DNA from 2 places in the Shewanella sp. SP1S1-7 genome. Region 2 is predicted to be linked to the other one. Evidence: riboswitches for the same ligand, from Rfam matches in the RefSeq annotation. Region 2 holds a riboswitch; the other holds the start of a gene.
The links. Region 2 has a riboswitch for cobalamin ahead of Q4Q49_RS03735 (TonB-dependent receptor). Riboswitches for the same ligand answer to the same signal wherever they lie in the genome.

Region 1: another riboswitch for cobalamin. It lies ahead of Q4Q49_RS06245 (ABC transporter ATP-binding protein); the one in region 2 lies ahead of Q4Q49_RS03735 (TonB-dependent receptor).

The regions. Positions count from the first base shown of each region.
Region 1 is NZ_JAUOEU010000005.1:113,527-125,419, forward strand. Features, by position in the region: gene Q4Q49_RS06210 (DUF2235 domain-containing protein) at 2-1,036, opposite strand; gene cobO (cob(I)yrinic acid a,c-diamide adenosyltransferase) at 1,161-1,784, opposite strand; gene Q4Q49_RS06220 (cobyric acid synthase) at 1,844-3,529, opposite strand; gene cobU (bifunctional adenosylcobinamide kinase/adenosylcobinamide-phosphate guanylyltransferase) at 3,603-4,223, opposite strand; gene Q4Q49_RS06230 (adenosylcobinamide-GDP ribazoletransferase) at 4,220-5,008, opposite strand; gene cobT (nicotinate-nucleotide--dimethylbenzimidazole phosphoribosyltransferase) at 5,115-6,197, opposite strand; gene Q4Q49_RS06240 (iron ABC transporter permease) at 6,363-7,520, opposite strand; gene Q4Q49_RS06245 (ABC transporter ATP-binding protein) at 7,489-8,382, opposite strand; cobalamin riboswitch at 8,482-8,647, opposite strand; gene Q4Q49_RS06250 (histidine phosphatase family protein) at 8,851-9,570, opposite strand; gene metH (methionine synthase) at 9,914-11,893, shown strand, end outside.
Region 2 is NZ_JAUOEU010000003.1:89,557-101,449, forward strand. Features, by position in the region: gene rbsK (ribokinase) at 1-241, opposite strand, end outside; gene rihA (pyrimidine-specific ribonucleoside hydrolase RihA) at 261-1,217, opposite strand; gene Q4Q49_RS03725 (hypothetical protein) at 1,452-2,894, shown strand; gene Q4Q49_RS03730 (hypothetical protein) at 3,099-3,767, shown strand; cobalamin riboswitch at 3,904-4,137, shown strand; gene Q4Q49_RS03735 (TonB-dependent receptor) at 4,246-6,207, shown strand; gene Q4Q49_RS03740 (hypothetical protein) at 6,267-7,481, opposite strand; gene Q4Q49_RS03745 (HDOD domain-containing protein) at 8,160-8,888, shown strand; gene Q4Q49_RS03750 (LysR family transcriptional regulator) at 8,983-9,888, opposite strand; gene metE (5-methyltetrahydropteroyltriglutamate--homocysteine S-methyltransferase) at 10,089-11,893, shown strand, end outside.

The sequences.
Region 1 (11,893 bases), on a different contig from region 2:
ATTAAACTAGCTGCTCTGGCCAGCCATAGTGTTCGATATAGGTTTGTAGATTCTTGGGGCGATAGCTAGGGTCTTGATCCCAGCGGGCCTTGACCGAATGATGCAAAAGCACTGGGACTTGCTCAGGGTCGAGTGGCCGCAAGTATTCCTGCTTTATCCGATAAAAGCTGCGCCTCGAATCATGCAAGGTGGCTAACGGACTCGGATGCACACTCGCGGCTAAGTGTGGCTCTAAGCTTAAATCAAATTTCTGCGCCTCGGATATCATCCACAGCAGCGCATTGTCCGACAGCAATGCGCCGTCTTTATCGGGTTTATAACTGCCGCCAATATTGCTATGGGCACCGGCAAACCACACCTGTTGCATGTCCATATTGTCGCGCAGTTGCCAGATGGTCGGCTCAAAGTCGCTGCGGTGTTCGTCTATGGCTAAGGCATGGCGGGCAACGCGCACGTTGCGGCCGATTTTAGTGTCGTAAAACTCATCTCTATCTTCGAACAAACCTAAAAACGAGATAGGGATCCCCATGGCGCCAACGGTATCCCACACACCAACAAACTTGATGCCCCGCGATTCATGGCTGTATCTAGCTCTAAATTCGAGGGATTTTGCACCATCAGGCGCAAAGGGCGCACTGCTTTTTTTATAATGGTCGAAGGCTTGCTGAATCAATGCCGCATCGGGGCGTTTGAGTATGCCGCAGTTATTAATCAAGCCACACAGGCAACGCACTGTGTAAGCACCGCGACTAAAGCCAAAGAGGTAAATCTCATCGCCGGGGGAATAGTTTTGCACTATATAGCGATACCCATCCATGATGTTTTTATGCAAACCGCGCCCTGTTGCGCCGCCCATGGCTTCATCGTAATAGGAACCGACACCCCAATCGTAAAACACCTGCTGGGGTTTGCCGTCACTGGCCAATGGGCTGATGGCCCGCGCGAGGCGCAGCACATTGGTTGGGAAATCGACCTTAAGATCTTTCTCGGGCCGATTCCAAGTCCCATCGGCACAAATCACGATACGCTTATTCATAGGATCATCCTTGAGAACACTTTGAACGTTGAACGGTTAGTGACTAACGACTAGTAGTGGCTAAAGGCCTAGCTGCCAGCCAATAACAGATAGTCGCTTATGCGCTGACGTTTACCAAGTTCGATTAGTAATCAAAACCTTGCTGTGCCTTGATACCCGCTTCAAAGGCGTGTTTCAACGGCTGCACTTCGCTGACCGTATCTGCAAGCTCGATGATGGCACGGTGGCAAGCACGGCCCGTGATAATCACATGCTGCATCGGTGGGCGATTTTTAAGTGCACTAAGCACACGTTCTACATCCAGATAGTGATAGCTCACCATGTAGGTCAGCTCATCCAGCATCAAGCAGTCAATCGACTCATCTTGCAGCAGCTTTTCAGCGGCTTCCCAAGCGAGTACAGCGGCGGCGGTATCCTTTTCTTTATCTTGGGTTTCCCAGGTAAAACCTGTGCCCATCACATGAAACTCAACCCCTGCACCTTCGAGTAAGTTGCGCTCACCGCACTCCCAAGTGCCTTTGATAAATTGCACTACCGCGGCTTTTTTACCGTGACCGACGGCGCGGGCGACCGTGCCAAAACCTGAGGTCGACTTGCCTTTACCGTTACCAGTTAATACCAGCAAAATACCCTTTTCTTCTTGGGCGGCGGCAATTTTAGCATCCACACCCGCTTTCACTTTTTGTTGGCGAGCCTTGTGGCGTTCGGCCTTGATTTGCGCTTGTTCATTGTCGTTCTGTGCTGTCATGGTCTTCTCTTCACTCTGCTGCTAAAAATGTCTGCTTTTAAAACTTATGCTTCTAAAACTTATGCTTCTAAAATTGGCTGTAATTTTTGCATATCTAAATGCTCGGCTAACACATCGGCTAAACGCTCGAGTTGCTGCTCACGTATTTGATTGATATCTATCGCCTGAGCATCGTTTAATCCCGCCCAGCGCAAAATCAGCTGACAGGCATCCGGACTATCAAATAGCCCGTGTAAATAAGTACCTAAGATTTGCCCATCATCACTTTGCAGGCCATCGGCAAAACTCATCGCTGGCGCAGCTAAGCTTGTCGATTCTGGGATTAACTGCAAGGGCGCATTCGTTTGTTCAAGCCTAGGGATAAGATAACGTGATTCACCGCAGTGGATTTCATAACCCTGCACAGCAACTGTTTGCCCAAGTAACCTTAGCTCACCGCTCACCCGCCGTAACTGTTTATCGGCTTTCAGTTCTGTGCTCAATGGTAAGTAGCCAAGTCCTTCGGTATCGCCCGCACTGTCTTCAATCCCTAAGGGATCGGCAATGCTTTGACCTAACATTTGGTAACCGCCGCAAATGCCGAGCACTTTGCCGCCGTAACGCAGGTGTATGGCGATATCCTTATCCCAACCTTGCTGGCGTAAAAAGGCCAAATCGGCGCGCACATTCTTACTGCCGGGCAAGATCAATAAATCGGCGGCGGGCAGATGAGTGGCGTGACTCGCAGCTTGGGTTTGCAATGACACATAATCAAAATCGATATCGGGATGCAGCCGTAGCGGATCAAAATCCGTGTGATTACTGATCCTTGGGTACACTAATACCCTCACTTTTAAGCGGCTGTTCACGCCTTTGGTCGGCGAGCTTATCAGCGCATCTTCGGCATCGAGATGCAAATCATGCAGATAAGGTAACACGCCTAAAACAGGCTTGTTCGTATAAGCTTCAAGCCAATCGAGGCCAGATTGCAACAGGCTAATATCGCCACGGAAACGATTGATCACAAAGCCCTTTACCCGCGCCTGTTCAGACTCAGATAATAGCGCCAGCGTCCCGACCAAATGGGCAAATACGCCGCCATTATCGATATCGGCAATGATGATCACGGGGCAATCTACGGCTTCGGCAAATCCCATGTTGGCAATATCGCCCTCGCGCAGATTGATCTCCGCTGGACTGCCCGCGCCTTCCACCACTATGGTTTGATACTGGCCACTTAATCGCTCGAAGGATTCCAACACAGCACCGAGCGCCATTGTCTTGTAATCCTTAGATTTAGACCCAAAAAAGGCCGAGGCTTCGAGCGTCGTCAGGGCTTTGCCGTGAACGATAATTTGCGCGCCCGTATCCGAGCTAGGTTTAAGCAGAATAGGATTAAAATCGGTATGGGGCTCAAGATAACAGGCCACGGCTTGCAGTGCCTGTGCGCGGCCAATCTCGCCGCCATCAATAGTGACAGCGCTATTGAGCGCCATGTTTTGCGGCTTAAAGGGCGCAACCTTTACGCCCTCTCGGGCGAGCAAACGACAAATCCCCGCCACTAAGGTGCTCTTACCCGCATCCGACGTTGTGCCCTGTACCATCAAGACTTTTGCGCGTCGAAGCGAATTAATAGCAGGTCTATTCACCACAGAATTAACCGCAGGCGTATTCACCACAAGATTAGCAGCAGAATGAATAGCTAAAGCGTCAGCGGTATCAAGTGCATTTGCACAGCCTGTGTTGTCTGTGTTTGGAGAGGACATAGGGTTAAAAACTTATTCTAGTTTGCAGGGATAAAGATAAAGCTCAGTCTCAACATCACTTAACTTAGTTAGATTACAGTGGTTTGAGTGCCAAGGGTAAACCCGCGACCACTAAGGTGACATTGTCAGCTAAGGCGGCAACGGCTTGGTTTAACCAGCCCGCTTCATCAACAAATTGTCGGCTCAATTCACCTAAGGGCACGATACCAGAGCCAACTTCGTTACTGATCAACACCACCACACCTTCTAGCTCGGCAAGGGAATCCACAAAAGCGGTTTTCTCTGCCTGCCAACTCGCCAGAGCTTCATCGTTAGAGGTTGAACTGGCAGAGGTTATAAAGTCGGTCGCATGCCACTCAGTCGGCGCCGGTTCATCCTCAATCTTGGCGCTGGAAGCGAGTAATTGATTGGTCAACCAAAGAGTTAAACAGTCCACTAAAATCACTCGCCCAGGTTTTGCTAAGCGCTTTAACAGTGCCGTAAGGGCGAGCGATTCTTCAAACAATTGCCATTCGATACCATCGTCCGTTCGTCCCGCTTGATGCTTGGCGATACGGGTCGCCATTTCATCATCCAGCGCCTGCGCCGTGGCCACATAGCAGGCATCGAAGCCTAGCGCAGTGTACTGGCGCACTAAGGCTTCACCGTAGCGACTCTTACCACTACGGGCGCCGCCTAGGACGAGGTGGATCACAGTATGTTACCCACAACGAGCAATACAAAATAACACACGATTTCAGCTATTTGCTGCGCCGCGCCTAAGGTATCACCCGTGTAACCACCAATCTGGCGTCTAAATATCACTATGATCAAACGGCGCAGTCCTATCATCACCAATAGCAATGACAATGCCGCTAACCCCTTGAGGAATAACAACACTAATACGCCACTGGCGATCAGGATAAGCAACTCATTAATGCCTTGATGTTGCGATAGCGGCTTAGACTTACTGGTCTCGTCATCGCGGACATATTTTTCACTAAAGATGATACTGGCTGATACCACGCGGCTGACTGTGTGCGCGACGATAAGTGCCGAGCCCGCGACCACAGGATCGTACAGCGCCAACTCGACTAACAACTGCCATTTCAGCAGCAGGGCCAACATCAACGCCAGTGCGCCATAACTGCCAAGGCGCGAGTCCTTCATGATCCGTAGCTTGTCTTCCGCCGTCCAACCACCGCCAAAACCGTCGAAGGTATCGGCTAGGCCATCCTCGTGAAATCCGCCCGTGAGCAAGACGCCAACCAACATAGCTAACAGCACAGAGACGCCGGCGGGGAGCCAGTTCTGCGTCAGCCAAAATACAATGGCACTTAACAGGCCGACCAAAAGACCGACGAGACCGAAATAACGGCTGGCCTTATTCAACTTATCGCTATCGACTTCGACCCATTTAGGCATAGGAATGCGGGTAAAATAGCCCATGGCAACTAAAAACAAATCTATCTCTTTGTGCCAGCTTTCGCGTTCTGACATAAAGCATCCTTAGTGAATTAACACTTGCTGCAAGGTTTAAGATTAAAACGGTTGGCTAAAAAGTTATTATTTTAAATAAGTAAAATAAGCGACTTAGCAGAGCACATCATACAACAGCCTCAATCCCCGCATCACTAAAACTCGCCATTTGATTGTAAAAATTTACTGAGGCTTGAATAAGCGGCAACGCCAAGGCTGCGCCCGTACCTTCGCCTAATCTCAGCCCGAGTGATAATAAAGGTTTCGCCTGCAAAAATTCTAACATCCGCTTATGGCCTTGCTCGTCTGACTGGTGGGCGAAAATCAAATAATCGCGCACATTGGGGGCAATTTGCACCGCGACTAATGCCGCAGCAGTAGCGATAAAACCGTCCACAACCACCAGCATTTTGCGCTCGGCGGCGGCTAACATCGCGCCCGTCATCTGCACAATTTCAAAACCTCCTAGGCAAGCTAACACTGATTTTGGCCCAGTTAAGGCGCTTTGATGCAGCAATAACGCCAGCTCAATCAGCATCAGTTTACGTTCTAAGGTTTCACTATTAATGCCCGTGCCACGGCCGACACAATCAATCACATCGAGCTGCATGATCGCCGCCATAATGGCTGCCGCAGCCGAGGTATTGCCTATACCCATTTCGCCAAAGGCGACTAAGTTACAACCTGCTTGATGGTGACGCTCAATCAAATCGCGCGCCATCGCAAAGCCTTTATCGACGGTTTCCAGCGCCATAGCGGGCTCTAAATGAATTGCCCCTGTGCCCGCGCCAAGACGTTGATCAATAATGCCTTCAACCCCTTCGACTGGCGTTAAAATACCGCAATCGATCACTTCGAGCGTAAAGCCCACCTGCCGACAAAAAACGTTAATCGCCGCGCCGCCATGGGCAAAATTTTGCACCATTTGGCGCGTCACTTCGCTTGGGGCAATCGACACGCCTTCTGCCGCAATACCATGATCACCCGCAAACACTAACATGGTTGGATGAACGATTTTCAGCACAGTATTTTGTGGCTGATCCGTTTTTTGTGAATCAGTCGCTTGCACGCGGGCAATCTGTAAGGCTAAGGATTCGAGCTGACCTAAGGCGCCGGGCGGCTTAGTCTTAAGATCAATTTTCTGCTGGATCAATGGATCCTGCGCTTTACTCACAGGGCTGATTTGAAAAGACACGGCTGACTGAGACATCCACACTCCACTTATTATCTTAAATAACCACAACGCATCCTGCGTCTATGACTAACATGTCCAATTTTGCATTTCCAATCGCGGGGCAGATATCAACAAAAATGCTGATTATCCCGCCAGTCTGCGCTTGCTAGATGACTCTAGGATTACGTTCTGACTATGTGCTTACGCCATGACTCTGCGTTTACGCAAAATCAGCAAAAAGAACATGCTACCTATGGCCGCCGTGATAATCCCCACGGGCAACTCTTGATTGCCCAATAAACAGCGCGCCAGCACATCAATCCACACCATAAATAATCCACCCACCAGCGCCGTTAATAGAATCGGCTGACGACCGGGAAACAGCATGCGCACTGTGTGGGGGATCATCAAACCGACAAACCCAATACCGCCGCAGGTGGCAACCAAAATCGCGGTAATCAAGGAGCAGAGCAGCAGCATATTGAGTCGCAACTTAGGCACATTCACCCCTAAGGTATGCGCCGTTTCATCCCCCGCTTGCAACGCCATGATCTGCCGTTTCATGCCTAAAATAATGAACAAACTCGCGCCAATCACCAGTGTTGGCAGCACTAGCAAGGACCAACTGGCCTTGGCGAAACTGCCTAAACTCCAAAACAACACAGAAGCCGTCGCCTGCGGACTGGCGAAATACAACAACAGACTCGTTAGCGCGCCGAACATAAAGGAGGTCGCCACGCCTGAGAGCAACATGCGCTCCACTTGGCTATTGAGCCCAAGGCCAGACAAGGCCAGCACTATCAGTACCGACAAACTGGCGCCAATAAAAGCGCCGAAGGGCAAGCTAAACCAAAGCAAACCCGACAAGGCGCCCGAGCCACTAAAAATCCCCGAGTTCGCCGCCATACCCGTATTCTCAAAAAATCCAGACCCCGTAAATAACGTCAACATCACCACAGCGCCAAAGGACGCGCCTGAGCTAATGCCAAACAGATAAGGGTCGGCCAATGGATTGCGGGTCACGGTTTGCAGCACGCTGCCCGCCAAAGACAAGCCCGCACCCGCCACAAAGGCCAGTAAAATACGCGGCAGTCTGAGCTCCATCACGATGCGCTCCGTCATGCCATTGGCTTGAGTGAGGTTGGCCATTTTATTGATAAACACTTGGATAACATCCATAAAACTGATGTTCGCCGCGCCAAAACTCGTGGCGGCAATGGGGGTTATCAAAGTGATTATGCCTAATGCGACCAGCATCAGTTGTTGTCTCGTCAAAGGTGTCACGATACGCCCCAAATGTAAGATGAAATGCTGTTTACTCCCTGAATCATCCGCCCTCGCCTCGCTCAGCCAAAGCATTAGCCATGTTGTGCGTCGAATCATGGTAGCCATAAAAGTAGCTGATTAAGGGCTTTTTATGTTGTGGATGGGTCGACACCTGAGCGCAAACGCCGAACACATCGCCAATTCGCGCCTCGGTTAATACCTCGGTTGGCGTGCCCATAGCGCTAACTTCACCGTTATGGATCAACAACAAACTGTCGCACAGGGCGCTGGCTAAATTGAGATCGTGAATGGAGGCAATCACGCTGATGCCAAGGCTACGCACTAATTCGAGGATTTGGATTTGATAACGCACATCGAGGTGGTTGGTTGGCTCGTCGAGGATCAACAGTTGCGGCTGCTGCACTATGGCGCGGGCGATCAAGGCACGCTGCTTTTCACCGCCGGATAAGTGCTCGTACTGTTGGTGCATCTTATGGCTCAGGCCGACTTTCTCTAGAGCCTTTGCAATGCGCTCGCCGTCACAGCTCGAATTGGTATCGAACATGCCCTTATGCGGCGTTAAGCCCATGCTGACCAATTGCTCTGTGGTTAGGTCAAAATAGTGCGGCGTGTCTTGCTGCACTACAGCGACACGGCAAGCAAACGCCTTGGGCGATAAACGCTCAATATCTTGATCAAACAGGGTAATTTTGCCCTGAGTCGGGCGAACAAAGCGATACAGACAGCGTAGCAAGCTAGACTTACCCGCACCGTTAGGCCCAATCAAACCCAACATCTGCCCCGTTGGCAACGCAAAGTTAATATTGGAAAGAATGGTTTTGCCATCGATACACCAGCTTAACTGGCTGACATCAAGCGCGACCGTCTGGCTCGCTGATGGGCGAGTGTCGCTGTCATTCAAAGCATGGCTCGTTTGGATGGCAGAGAGTTTCACCAACGCGGTGCTCCTAGCGAGTCCAAACCTGAATTAAAAAAGGTTGTGCACATTGTCATCGGCTCCCTCGAGTCACCCGCTCGAGAACTAAGGCTGCACGCAGCGATAACAGAAATAGGCAGGTCTCCTGACTCGTCACTTTTCTATTGAAAACAATATAAAAAGTCACTCACAGTTGCGGGCACAGTTCGGGCTGACTGACGAGCAGCTCCCCGATTCCCTATTATGTTGAGATTGATTTCAAGCCTTTGCAGCGTGTCTAGGCAATAGTTGCCACAGAACACACTCGCACCACTCAAAACTCCCAACACCTATTTCTGTGACGTCATCCGATACACTGCCACCAGCCTTGCAAGGCCGTGTGCGTCGGGGACGTCAGGAAAAAGCATTATCCTATATTTACCTTAATAGGCAATCGACAATCACGCTGGTAAGACAAGAAAAATCTTCACCTTAGGGCAACGCGGATCACTCGCAGCGTCCGCTCGGCCAATCTAAACGCCAGTAACAAACGCCGTGTTCATCTTGCAGCACAGTAATGCTCACCACGGCCGCCACGGGTAAATCGAGTTGACTGTAAAAGCCCACCGCCCGCTCAACCCCAAGGGCGCGCGCCATTAAGTGACGGATCACTCCGCCGTGGGTCACGACCCATACTTTGGCAGCCAGTTCGCCCGCAGCCACGCCCGCTCCCACAGCCAGCTCGGCGTTATCTGAGTCGACCGTCAATCGTTCAAACTCGGCGGCAAGTATCTGGTCAATTGCGCCATTCACCCGCGACTCGAAGCTTGCCATAGTTTCCCCATTGGGCGGCGGAGTTTGCCAAGGATTTTGCCAATACGCCGCTAAGTGTTCGCCCGCTTGTTGATACAGTTCATCGAGCCGACGACCGTCCCAATCACCAAAGTCGATTTCTTGTAAACCCGATAAAAGCTGCGCCTGCAATGGCCTTGACTCAGATACCAGCGCCGCCGTCGAATGCAATTCGGCGGCAAAGGCTTGGGCAAATTCGGCGCAGCGGCGTGAGGTCGAGCTATAAATCGCGCTACACACGCTGGCCTGTGACTCAACCGCTGCCGACATTTGCTGCCAGCCCTTTTCGCTTAAAGGCACATCCACACGGCCGCGTAAAATGGCGCCGCCTTCACACTCGCCGTGACGCAACAATAACAATCGAACTTGTTTCATCGTATTCCTATGTCTATCACTCATGGCAAATTCTGTTGAAGCCCCACATTAGACCCGTCGTCCTATATACTCAATTACGCCCTAGCTCTACAACTAGCCCTAAAAAAAGAGCCGTTAAACTGGGTGAAAAGTGCTGATAGGACCCAATTGTCGTCAGTCAATTTTGACCTTGCCCTGACAATCATAAGTCGCGTATTATGGACGTCTATACGTTTAAATGTCCAAAAACATTTTATAAAAACAAGTATCCAAAAACAAATGTCGATAGACCAGAATAAAATGCACTTTGCATAACAAGGGTCGATGCTTGGACTTAACTTAGCTGTATTTAAGGTAATTATTTATGACGATACCCTCTACCAAAGCCGGCCAGATATTGGCAGACATTCGTAAACAGCTTGCTGAGCGCATTCTAATCTTAGACGGTGCCATGGGCACTATGATCCAAGACCACAAGCTCGAAGAAGAGGATTATCGCGGCGAACGCTTTAAAGATTGGCACACTGACGTCAAAGGCAACAACGATTTATTGGTGTTGTCGCAACCCCAGATCATCAAAAAAATTCATACCGACTACTTAAACGCCGGTGCCGACATCATTGAAACCAACACCTTTAATGCTACGACTATCGCCATGGCCGACTACGACATGCAGTCGCTGTCCGCCGAAATTAACTTAGCCGGCGCCCGCCTCGCCCGTGAAGCCTGTGATGAAGTGTTTGCTGCCACAGGCATTCCGCGCTACGTCGCTGGTGTGTTAGGCCCCACTAACCGTACGTGTTCGATTAGCCCTGATGTGAACGACCCTGGCTATCGCAACGTCAGCTTCGATGAGTTAGTGAGCGCTTACCGAGAGTCCACTAAGGCGCTGATTGAAGGCGGCGCGGATATCATTATGGTCGAGACCATCTTCGATACCTTAAACGCCAAGGCCGCACTGTTTGCAATTGAATCGGTGTTTGATGACTTATTTGGTCAGCATTCGAGTGACCGCTTACCTATCATGATCTCGGGCACTATTACCGATGCCTCTGGCCGCACCCTTACCGGCCAAACCACCGAAGCTTTTTATAATTCCCTGCGCCATATCAAGCCCTTATCTATCGGCCTTAACTGTGCGCTTGGGCCAAAAGAGCTGCGCCCGTACGTCGAAGAACTATCGCGTATAGCCGAATGTTATGTGTCGGCGCATCCGAACGCGGGTCTGCCGAACGAGTTTGGCGGCTATGATGAAACCCCAGAAGACATGGCGAATGTGATCGAAGATTGGGCGCGCGAAGGCATGCTCAATATTATCGGTGGTTGTTGTGGTAGTACCCCTGAACATATCCGCGTGATCCGCGAAGCGGTGAGCCGTCACGACCCGCGTATTTTGCCAGACATTCCGGTAGCTTGCCGCTTGGCAGGTTTGGAACCACTGACTATCGATGCGCAATCCCTGTTCGTTAACGTGGGAGAGCGCACCAACGTCACAGGCTCGGCTAAGTTTTTAAAATTGATCAAAGAAGGCAAGTTTGAGCAAGCGCTCGATGTCGCCCGCGAGCAGGTCGAAAGCGGCGCGCAAATCATCGACATCAACATGGACGAAGGCATGCTCGATGGCGCCGAGATCATGCACAAGTTTTTAAACTTGATCGCCTCTGAGCCCGACATCAGCCGCGTACCGATTATGATCGACTCCTCTAAGTGGGAAGTCATCGAAGCTGGCCTAAAATGTATTCAAGGCAAAGGCATAGTTAACTCGATTTCCCTTAAAGAAGGCGAAGCCAAGTTTATTGAGCAAGCAACACTGGTGAAACGCTACGGCGCGGCGGCCATTATTATGGCGTTCGATGAGCAAGGTCAGGCCGATACTAAGGCGCGTAAAATCGAAATCTGTACCCGCGCCTATCGGGTGCTGGTCGACAAGGTCGGCTTTCCGCCAGAAGACATCATCTTCGACCCGAACATTTTTGCCATCGCCACCGGTATCGATGAACACGACAACTATGCCGTCGATTTTATTGATGCCATTAAAGCGATTAAAGCCACCCTGCCCCACGCGATGATTTCGGGCGGCGTATCGAACGTGTCGTTCTCGTTTCGCGGTAACAACCCAGTGCGCGAAGCGATTCACGCGGTATTCCTGTACCACGCCATCAAAGTCGGCATGGACATGGGCATTGTCAACGCGGGCCAGTTAGCCATTTACGACGATATCGATCCTGAGCTTAAAGTACGGGTCGAAAACGTGGTGCTTAACTTGCCCTGCCCAGTCGAAGGCTCAAGCAATACCGAGCAGTTACTTGAAATCGCGGAGAAATTCCGCGGTGATGGCGCACAG
Region 2 (11,893 bases):
CATCTTTGATCCAGCTTTGACGCATATCATCGCCGATACTGTCTTGGCCGAGGTGGCAGATAAAGTCAGTGCGGGTGCCTGATTTAGCTAAACGCGCGCAGGCGACCGCTTGGTTGGCTCCTTTACCTCCCTGTTCGAGTCGATAGTCTCGGCTCATCAAGGTTTGCCCTGCTGCGGGCAGGTACTCAAATTTCATCACATGGTCGGCATTCGCACTGCCGATAACGAGTATCTGGCTCATAGAAAACTCACTGTTATTTTCATCTGCGATTGAGATAAGTTGGATCATAGACACGTAAACTGTCTACCAGTAAATCGACAAAACCGAGTCTGTCGAGCCCAAACAGCACAGTCGCATTGGCGGGTTTGCCAGTGAGTTGATAGCGATCAACCACTGTCATGCCTAAGGTCAGCTCGCTTTGGGTTTCAATCCCGACCCAACAATCTTGTGCTTCAAACAGTTCAGGTTTGAGCAACCAAGCGATAGTGCAGGGGTCGTGCAGAGGTGCACCAATAAAGCCCCATTTAGGATCTCTGTGGTAAATCATAAAGAAATCCAATAACTCGGCGACGCACTGAGCAATTGGATTTGGGATGGCGCGAATCCGTTCTATGTCTGCATCCATGATTTGCGCTTGATGAGTCACATCGAGCCCGCACATAGTGATGGGAATGCCTGACTTAAAGACAATATCGGCGGCTTCGGGATCGACAAAAATATTAAACTCGGCGGCAGGCGTCCAATTGCCGACACCGGCTGCGCCGCCCATTAGCACAATACGCTCGATTTTAGGGTGTAGCTCGCTGTGACTCGCCAGTAAAAGGGCGATGTTAGTCAGCGGCCCAGTAGGCACTAAAGTCACTGGCTGAGTGCTTTGGCGGATTTGCTGCGCCATCAGTTCAACGGCTGTTATGGCTTGTGGACTGAAGCTCGGTTCGGGTAATGCTGGGCCATCGAGGCCAGTCTCGCCGTGAACATTGTCGGCGATAATCAGTTCACGTGTTAGCGGTTTAGTGGCACCGCCTGCGACTGGGATATCACCTCGGTTTAACAGGGTTAAGATCCGCAGGGCGTTGTTGAGGGTTTTATCTGGGGTTTGATTGCCAGCGCTAGTCGTGACGGCAAGGGGAACGAGGTCTGGGTGAGCTAAGGCTAAGATCAGCGCGATAGCATCGTCATGGCCGGGATCGCAATCAAGAATGATGTGACGAGTCATACTGTTACTCCTTTAAACAGCGGTACTGGATGCTTAGAATAGCATGCCATAAGTTAGGCGCTAGCCTGTGGAGGGCACTTGCAGAGTAAACTGTGAGCATTTTCGTCTTTTTATCAACAAGCTGCTAGAATTCTGCCCATTTTTGACATTAGGCGATGTTAGGTTATTTCATCTTCGCTCTGTCTGCTGCACAACATTGAATGACATCTCCAAGCAAATACAAGGAAATAAGTAATGCTCACTCATCGAATCACTTGGCCTAAGGCTTTACTCGCGGGCATGGTTGCCATGCAGATCTCTGGCTGTAGCGAGCCTCAACCTATGGCCATAGTGGAAAGTAATAACGAGTCATTGCTGCAGTTTGATAACGGTAAACTCATCCAATTTAAGGAAAAACCGAGTCCGCAGTATCGTCATATTCCCTGTGATTTACCCGCAGTAAATACCGTTGTAACAAATGATATGGCAGTGGCTGCTATCACCCCCAATGGTGATGTGGTCACTTGGGGTAATAGTTTTAGTGGAGGCGATAGTCGTGAAGTTGCTGCGGAGCTTAAACACGTCAAACAAGTCGTGCCTATAAAGGAAGGTTTTGCCGCACTACGTGAAGATGGCACTGTGGTGTACTGGGGACGTGCAGGGAAACTGAGCCTCGACAAAGCCCTGCAAAGCCGTATGACAAACATCACTAAACTCTATGCTAATCGTGAGGCGGTAGCCGCACTCGATGCTAGTGGAAAAGTGCACACTTGGGGTTATGGGCCCGAAGGCGGCAATAGCCAACATGTGCAGGATAAACTGTTTGATGTCGTGGATATTTTTGCTGAAGGACGAGGTTTTACTGCTCTTAAAAAAGACGGAAGCACTGTGATTTGGGGGCAAGTTGAACGGTCAACCAATATGAAAAAGCTGCTGCCACAGTTAATGGATGTTGTGCGTGTTGAGTATACCCAAGGGACCTATGCCGCTTTGAAAAAGGATGGCAGTGTCGTGACTTGGGGGCAGAGTAGCGATATTTACCCTATTCGCAGTGCGCTACAGGATGTCGCGAGTATTACGTCAAATAGCTGTGCTTTTGCAATCTTAAGTCCAACGGGTGAGGCGCACTTTTGGGGCAATGAAACGAACTGTGGTATCGATTGGCTCAAACAAACGGATATTAAAGGCGTGAACAGTATTGTCAGTGTTGGCACGGGATTTTTGTTGCTGCGTGACAATGCCGTACCGCAAATCCTTGTCGATGATAGTGACTACGCCTATCTATATGGTTTTCACTATGCTCAAGATATCCTCAATCGGTATTGGCAGGAGGGAAGCAAGATCACCATAGGTTCAGCATCATTTGTATTCACCCGTCCTGACGGCAAAGTCGTGCCAGTAGGCTATAGGGCTAACCTAGAAAATGTCGAGAAGCTCATAGCGCGTATTCCACGATTAACTTGGTTAGCGAGGGCGGGTGAGGGGTATGTCGGGATCAGTGAAAAGGGGGAATGGGTCTCTTGGTCGATGAATAACGAGATGTTCGCTAAATCTCCGGTACCGCCTGCCGATTCGTTGGTGATAAAGCCGCTGGATTTTACCCCTGTTGCCCAATGCGAAACGCCAGAGCAACGGCAGGTGATTCTGAGTCAGGAAAGGCCTAAACCTGAAGTGAAAATGTGGTTGTTTAGTGAATAGCACTAACCTCTTTGCCGCTATTGTGCTGATAAACGGGATATTTCCCTGTTATTCAAGTCGTGATAGTGATTATTTCTTTTAAAGTGGCAGTTAATATAACTTTTTGACTGTTTTCAGCGAAGGTTCTTCGTTAGAATGCTGGGTGTTTTCTGTTCAATTTCATGATGTCGTATTAATTATAAGTGCGATACAAGGATGATAAGTATGAAATTAGCATTGTGTTCACCTATTGGATTGTTTCAAGGTGCCAGTGTGTTATTACTCTGCAGCTTAATTGGCTCAGAGCCAGTTCAAGCCACATTAGATATAGCTCGGAGCGAAAGCGGCGCAGCTCATACCCATGTATTGCCGGTATTTGGTCAGCAATTAGGGTTCAATCTGCCTGCGGGCTGGAAGCAGGCTTATCATGAGGAGCAAGCAGGCATGTTTATGGCAGAATATGTGCCTGAGCAGGAAGCATTAGCCCAGTGGAGTGCCCTATTTTGCGTGCAGGGTTTTAAGGATATGGCCGAGAGTATTAGCCCTGAGCGTTTTTTAGATGCGATGGCCCAGACCTATAAATCGACCTGTGATGGCGAGGTGGTGTACCAGAAGTTAGGTGACACTGAAGTCGATGGGCACGCTGGATTTCATGCGATTCTAGGCTGTACAGCCATGCCCAATTTACACGGTGTGACGCCACTGAATCCCAAAGCCTATGCTTCAACTCCTCAAGGGGAAATTGGCTATTATACGGTTGTCAGTGGCAATAAAGATTTGTATCTACTGCATAAGTCGATGCGAGGTGCCGTTTTTTCTGCCGATAAACCACCATTGCAGGCAGATAATAGCCAAGATTTTATCTCCGCTTTAGTCCCATTCTCCTTGAAGTAGACCGTAGACGCTCGCTTGAGTTTGATGGACTTTCATCCGTATAGACGTCTATAATGCGCGCGCTCAGGCTCTATAATGTGCTGAGCCTTAAGGGAGTATCGCTGTTTTATTGATGGCTGTGCCCTATGAATCAAATTTTTAGTCAACCTTCTGAGGTGCTTGCGTGCGAAAGCCGCGAGATAATCGGGAAGCCAGTGAAATTCTGGCACTGCCCCCGCAACGGTAAAAGGTGAGAGAAGACCGCGTTTGATTGGTGTGTTCAAGACAGAACCCGATAGTCAGAATGTTAAAGGTCAGTCTCGCGTTAATTCTATTTTTACGGATTAACATAGCCTAAGTCCGGAGACCGGCCCTAAAGGTGTTTTTGAGATTTCGGTGGGCAGATCTCAAAATGCGATAGTCACTGTCAGTATCTTTTACTGAATGAACAGTATCGTGGCGCTAATGCCCCGTTTTCCTTGCAGGAGTTAAAGGTAAAATGGGAACAAATCCAACAAAAATCGCGCTGCTGATCGGTAGCCTTTGCAGTTTTTCCGTTATCGCGCCCGCTATGGCGGCAGACGATACCAGCACAGCGAAAGTCGACGAGCATCTTGTCGTGATCGGCCGCTCTGACAATACCCCGTTAAATATTGCCGCGAATGTGAATGTGATTGACGCTGCGGCGATTGAAATGAGCGGTGCCACTAGCGTGACTGAGGTTTTACGCGGTCAAAGCGGTATTCAAATTTCGGATAATAACATCGGTACTAGTTTTGCGATGCGTGGCTTTAGCGCCAGCACTGCCGTTAATAACACGCTGATTTTACTTGATGGTCGTCGCCTCAATAATATCGATATCGCTGCTCCTAGTCTTAATGCCATTCCGCTTAACCAAGTCGAGCGCATCGAAATTTTATCGGGTAGTGCGGGTGTGCTTTATGGCGACCAAGCGGTAGGCGGCGTGATCAATATTGTCACTAAATCCCCTGAAAATACTGGTGGTAGCGTGCAGTTATCCGGCGGCAGCTTTGATACCTATGAAGGTCGCGGTGATGTGTCTGGCGCGATCAACAAGGATTGGCGTTACTTTTTCACTGGTAGCTATAACCAAGGTGACAACTACCGCAAGCATAATGCCAATGAAACAGGGTCGATTTTAGGTCGCATTCAATATAAAACGGCCACAGATTCGTTCTTTATTGAAACCAGCTATTACGACGATGACCGTGAAAATCCTGGCTCATTGACAGAAGAACAGTTCAATAAAGACCCACGCCAATCTTTCAAGAGCAGCGAATATGTCCATGAGATGACCACTGCAGCGCGCACGGGTTACCAGCATCAGCTTAATCAAAATTGGGCTTTAGCAGCGGATTTAGATTATAGCGATACCTTAGTGTCTTCTTTTAATTGGGGGGCGAACAGCCATAACACGCGCTCACTGTTGATGTTTAGTCCTAAAGCGTTAGCGAACTACAGTACCCGTCAAGGTGAGCTAAACCTAGTCACAGGTTTAGACATTAGCCGTGGTAAGGCTGATTTTGACACTATGGCGCGCAGTAATGTGCAGCAAACACAAAGTGCTTACTTACAAGCCACTGTGCCATTAAGTCATACCCTAAGTTATGTTGTGGGGGGGCGATATGCGCGGGTGACCGACGAGTTAGTCGATCGCAAAGTTTATCCTAATGGTATCGATTTAGATGAAGATGCGACAGCATTTGAGTTTGGCCTAAACTACCGTCCTAGTACGGAGCACAGATTCTATCTACGTGGCGATGAAAACTTCCGTTTTGCGAAAGTGGATGAGCAAGCTTATACCCCTAAAGATGTGTTTGGCTTAAAGCCACAGACGGGCCGCTCCTATGAGGCGGGTTGGGATTGGACGCTTGCCAGCCAAACCCTGCGAGTGAACCTGTATCGCCTCGATTTAGAGGATGAAATCGTGTTCGATCCTAGCGCAGAGACACCTCCAAAAGGAGATTTCCAAGGTGCGAACGTCAATGCTGACGCTTCTCGTCGTTATGGCGCCAGTGCCGATTGGGATTGGCAAGTGACTAAAGCGCTGCAGCTCGGGCTAGAGTATAACTATATCGATGCTGAATTTACTGACGGTATCAATGATGGCAAAGAGCTGTCTTGGGTGGCAAAACACACAGGGCGCGGTTATGTCAGCATGGATTTTGCTGAGCATTTCCAGGTGTTTGCCGAAGCTATCTACACGGGTGATCGTTTTATTGAAGGCAATAACGGTAACGAAGGCGATAAGTTATCTAGTTACGTGCTTGGTAATTTAGCCTTGAACTACAATCGTGATGCTTGGCTTGCCAGTCTGCGTATCGATAACCTATTCGATAAAGATTATGTCAGTGCAGGTTATTACGGTGGCCTTTGGGGTGATAGTTATTACTCTGGTCGAGGCCGTGATATTCGTTTAACCCTTGGTTATCGTTTTTAATATCTGACTACATAAGCTATTTTGCAGCCTTTAAATGAATATAAAGGCTGCTTTTGCTATTATCTATTCTTAAATTGTTTATCTTGTTCTTCTTTATTTAGCGGTTTAATACCAAGATAATATTCATAGCTATTTTTATCATTATTATCGGCAGACATCTCATTTTTATTATTAACTTCTTTCGATGTGTTGTCTTCTTTTTTTGCATACATAGTTAATTTAGGCTTAGTCTGTTTAGACTTGGTCTCCTCTGCAGCTGACTTATTCGCTATACTTTTAATCTCTTCATTGTCAGTAGCGGGTTTGTCTTCTATCTTGCCAAATTTATAGTTAAAAATAGCATTGGTTTCTACTGTTTCAATGGTTGATTTTTTCATGGTTTTGTATGATGCGACAATGCCATGCTTACCTAAGGTCACTTCGGGGTAAATTTTCTTACCTGTACCAACCTTAGCACCATCGACATACCAGTCTGCATCAACGTTACTCGTAAGGGTAATCACAGTGGACTTAAGGCCCAGTTTTTCATTGAGTAATGATTCTATTTTGTTGTTATATGACGGTTTAAACGTCATATTAACTCTATAATGCAGTTCACCATTCATATTCATACTTGCATCAATAACCTTGTATGATAGCAGCACACTTTTATCACTAAGGAATGGATCTGAATTAATCGTGTTCTTAACTGTATATTTTTCGGTATCTTTTAAACAATCATTTATAGATTGAAATTTAGAACAAGTCATAGAGCTTTCTAGGTCAACTGACTTAACACTATCAGAACTAGATAACTCAGCAATAATACGATTAACAATTTCTTTTTTTAATGCAAAAAGTTGTGCGCTTCTTTGAGTTCGTTGACTATTAACAATTTCGTACTGTTTTAATATATCTTGATAGTTTTCTTTGTTTTTAACTTCGTCTTCGACCGATTTCTTTTCAAGTGAATCAATGTTCTTTACTAAGGTTTCGATTTCTTTGAAGTAATTACTCGGGTCACTTTCTGTTAAAATGGCATTGGGTAATGCCAATATTGCCTTGTTATAATGCTCTTTCTCGTTTTTGATGTTTGTTAATAGTGATTCATAATCATATTCACTTTTCTTATGATTAGATAAGCGGTCATTAATAGATATTAACAAGTTATCAATATCAAACTTTTGTTCGATTTGGTTTACTGATTGGTTTTCAGTTGCAGTTATCAACTCTAAGGCGTACGAGTTACTTGCACACAAGCACAACAAAGCAATGGTAAATTTACTGTATCTCACGTTTCTCTCCGATATTTTATCTGAAACAGTCAAAACAGCTTACTATTTCAGTGCTTTGAGCAAAAAACTCTACGTTTGAGCCATGATACTTAAGTTGATTTTTCTTTTCAAATGGATTGTTTGTTTGCCAATTCCAAATAAAGACATTTCCACTTTGATATCAGTTTGAGGCTCAATTGTATCCTTTTATTGAGTCATCTTATATTGGCAAGATTCTCATGACCATGATACTAAATGATGCTCATTACAGAACAATTGTTGCTGAAAACTGTGGCACTAGAGTGATGAGTAGTAATGAGCTAAAAGTCGACTATGTAGCGGGAATGCTATGCTTCAACACTGATGTTGAATTGGTCATTGTAAGTGAGAGGCATATTGCAATGAAATGCGAATGGATGTCGCTTACCCTCGTTGTAGAAATAGAGATAAATCATTAGACGGACTGGCTCGTGACGACTTGAAGAATGGAAATGTTAAAATTGTTTTAAAACATGGGATTATATCTCCACCTCCAGCACCTTATTTGCTTCACCATTTGATGTTACATATAAGGTAGTCATTTTTTATTCTTTTCGTTAGGCTATTGTGCGACTTAGTACTGAAATTCTTTAAATTTTGGGTATGATGTGAAGAGTAACCGAATCATCTTATTGTTAATAAACAGGTGCAAAGTGTCTTATGACTGATCTTGAGCAACAGGTTTTTACTCAAGTTAGAGCTATTATAGCGAATGAAGAGCAAGTGATTGGCCGCCGAGGGATTTTAATTCCACTCAAAAAAGCGATCCTTGCTGAAGGCGACATTCGTAACGTGATCGACATCATCTCGAGTGACCCCGCATTGGCGGCGCACATGCTAATGCGCAGCAATTCCGCACAGGCATCAGGGGTGATTAATCCTAAGACGCGCTCCTTGAAAGAAGCTTTAGTCCGCTTAGGTCAAGTGAATATCTATCGCTATGCCTTTACGTTTTATCTGCAAGAGCGTCTCGATGAGCTGCCGCAGCCCTATAAAAAGTTAGTCCAAGGTTATTGGAAGTTGACTGAAGATATTGCAACGGATGCGGTGGACAGTTTAGCGGATATGGAAGGCGTCGAGGTTGATGCTGACGAAGTGCAAACCTTGGCCCTGTTCAGTGTGTTCGGCCAAATTATCGCGCTCACGGCCTTTGCGTATTTAAATGCTAATGCCGAACAATCATTCCCTTTAAGTGTGATTAAGTCATTGATTGATAATCAACAGCAGACATTGACGATAGAATCATTCGAAGCGTTAGATCTCGATCAGGACTTGCGTCAAGAGTTTATGATTGCCCATAATTTGCGTCAGACCCGTAATTCGAATTCCCCTGGTTTAATCCTGCGCCGCGTATTGTCTATGCGTGGTCTATTGATGAATCCGCTGTAATATTTAGATGCGACGGTTTGAACGAATAAAATAACCATTTAATTCAATAAAAAAAGCCTGCATTCGCAGGCTTTTTTATTAGATTTCACCCGCATTAATTAGTCTTCTGCTGGCGAGATAAACCTTCACTCGCCACCAGTTGTAACCAATTTTGGATCAATGTTGAGTTACCACTATGGCGGCGATAGGCGCCAAATAGAGGCCGTTTTAAGCCTTCCTGTCCTAGCTTTACCGTAGTAAGGCTTAAGCCGTGACCTTCATTTATCGACCAGTTCGGCAGGGCAGCGATACCATCTTTGCAGGCGATGCGTTGCAATAACATCATGGTCAAATCACAGGTTTTTTGCTCACCCGCTTCTATGCCCGCAGGTTCTAAAAAGTGGCGATAAATGTCTAAACGCGTCAGCGGTACGGGATAGCTAATTATCGGTAAACGCGCTAATTGCTTAGGGGTGACATAGGGCTCTTTCGCTAGCGGATGATCTTTAGCAACCACTAACTTTACTTCAAAATCAAACAAATGCTGATAAGCGAGTGAATGCCCAGGCACAGGATCTGAGGTCAGCACTATATCCAGTTCGCCCATTTCTAGGGCATTGAGCGAGTCAAACAAGTGACGGCTCGACAAGTCTAACTCGGCTTGGGGATGTTCTTGTCTAAATTGCTCCATCACAGGCATTAACCAGCGAAAACAGCTGTGACACTCAATGCCGACACGTAACTGATTGGTTTCGGTTTCCAGGCCATTCTTAAGATCTGTCTCGGTTTCTAGCACCTTAGGCAAAATTTCTTCCGCGAGATGAAGCAGACGCGCACCTTCTTGGGTGAATGACAGCGGTTTGCTTTTACGCACAAAAATAGGCGAGTTAATCCTTTGCTCCAACTCCTTAATTTGGTGGGAGAGTGCGGATTGAGTGACAAAACGTTTTTTGGCTGCGCCCGCCAAACTGCCACTTTCCTTCAGGGCCATTAAGGTTCGCAGATGTCTTAGTTCGATCATGTTCACTCCAGGTGAAATTCGCTCATGTTGTGCTTGAAATCAATTCGGTTGCTGGAATAGAGACTAACACAATAAACTTCTAGACGTCCAGACGCCCATTGTTATTTATCAAGGCGGAAATACTGAAAAGTGCCAAGAGAACACAATCTGGTGGGTGCAAGTGCCGAATTTGGCTTATCTCAAATAAAGGAAGATAGGGTATGCAATTAAATAGTCTTGGGTTTCCCCGTATCGGGCGTCGACGTGAATTGAAATTTGCCTTAGAAAAATACTGGCGTGGTGAGAGTACTCAAGCCGAATTATGTGAAGTAGCGAGTGAACTGCGCCGTACCCATTGGCAGTGGCAAACCGCAGCGGGCGTCGAGCAAGTGCCCGTGGGGGATTTTGCCTTTTACGATCAAGTATTAACCCTGAGTGCGACCTTGAATGCCATCCCTGATCGACACCGCGGCGAAGGCGCTATCGATCTCGATACCTTATTCCGTGTTGCCCGCGGCAGAGCGCCGACAGGGCAAGATGCGCCAGCCTCTGAAATGACCAAATATTTCAATACTAATTATCATTATTTGGTGCCAGAGCTGACGCAAAACCAAGAGTTTTCGATTGCTTACGAGCAGTTTTTTGATGAAGTCAGCGAAGCGCAAGCGCTAGGCTATAAAGCAAAACCTGTGCTACTCGGCCCTGTTAGTTACTTGCACCTTGCTAAAACAGTGGGTCAAGAGTTCAATAAGTTAAGTTTATTGCCTAATTTATTAACTGCTTATGCTGACATCTTGGCGCGTTTCGTCGCCCAAGGTGTGGAATGGGTACAGTTAGATGAGCCTGTGTTGGCATTAGAGTTAGACACGCAGTGGCAAGCAGCGATAGCAGAGACTTATCAAGCGCTAAGCACTGTAAACGTCAAGGTTCTTTTGGCGAGTTATTATGGCGGTATTGTGCATCATCAAGCCCTAGTATCTGCCTTGCCAGTGGCTGGTTTGCACTTGGATTTAGTCACAGCCCCAGAACAACTGGCTGTGTTTGCAAATGCGTTGCGCAGTGAGCAAATTTTGTCGGTGGGCGTAGTTAATGGCCGTAACGTGTGGGCGGCAGAAATCGATTTGATTGCTGAGCGTATTGGCGCAGTGGCGCGTGATTTAGGCGATCGTCTGTGGATTGGCACATCATGTTCATTGCTGCACAGCCCAGTCGATTTAGATGTTGAAGTCAAACTATTACCTGTGCTGCGTAAGCAGTTAGCCTTTGCTAAGCAGAAACTGTTGGAATTGAGCAAAATTCGCCAATTATTGTTGGCGCCTAATTCGGATGAAGCACAAAAAATCAGTGCTTTTTGTATCGCTCGTCGTCAAGCCAAAGCACAGGCTGCGGATAAGCAAGTGATTGAGCGTGTTGCGGCATTAACCACTGCGGATTACGAGCGTGTCAGTGATTTCAGCGTACGCCAAAGCGTGCAGCAGCAAAAATACCGTTTACCCCTGTTACCCACTACGACCATAGGTTCGTTCCCGCAAACACCCGCTATTCGAGGATTACGCAGCCGCTGGCGTAAGGGCGAGATAAGTGATGCTCAGTATACTGAGCAGTTACAGCAAGTGACCCGCGATACTATCGAACGCCAACTAAAACTGGGTATCGACGTACTCGTGCACGGTGAAGCCGAACGTAACGACATGGTGGAATACTTTGGCGAGCAGTTAGCTGGCGTTGGTTTTAGTAAAAATGGCTGGGTACAAAGTTATGGCTCACGTTGTGTTAAGCCACCCTTGATTTACGGCGATGTGAGTCGTCCAAAAGCTATGACAGTCGAGTGGGCTGAGTTTGCCCAGAGTCTTACCGACAAGCCCGTAAAAGGCATGTTGACGGGGCCTGTGACAATTCTGCATTGGTCATTCGCCCGTGAAGATATCAGCCGCGATGCGATTGCAACACAACTGGCGCTGGCGATTCGTGATGAAGTGGTCGATTTACAAAATGCGGGGATTGGCATTATTCAAATCGATGAGCC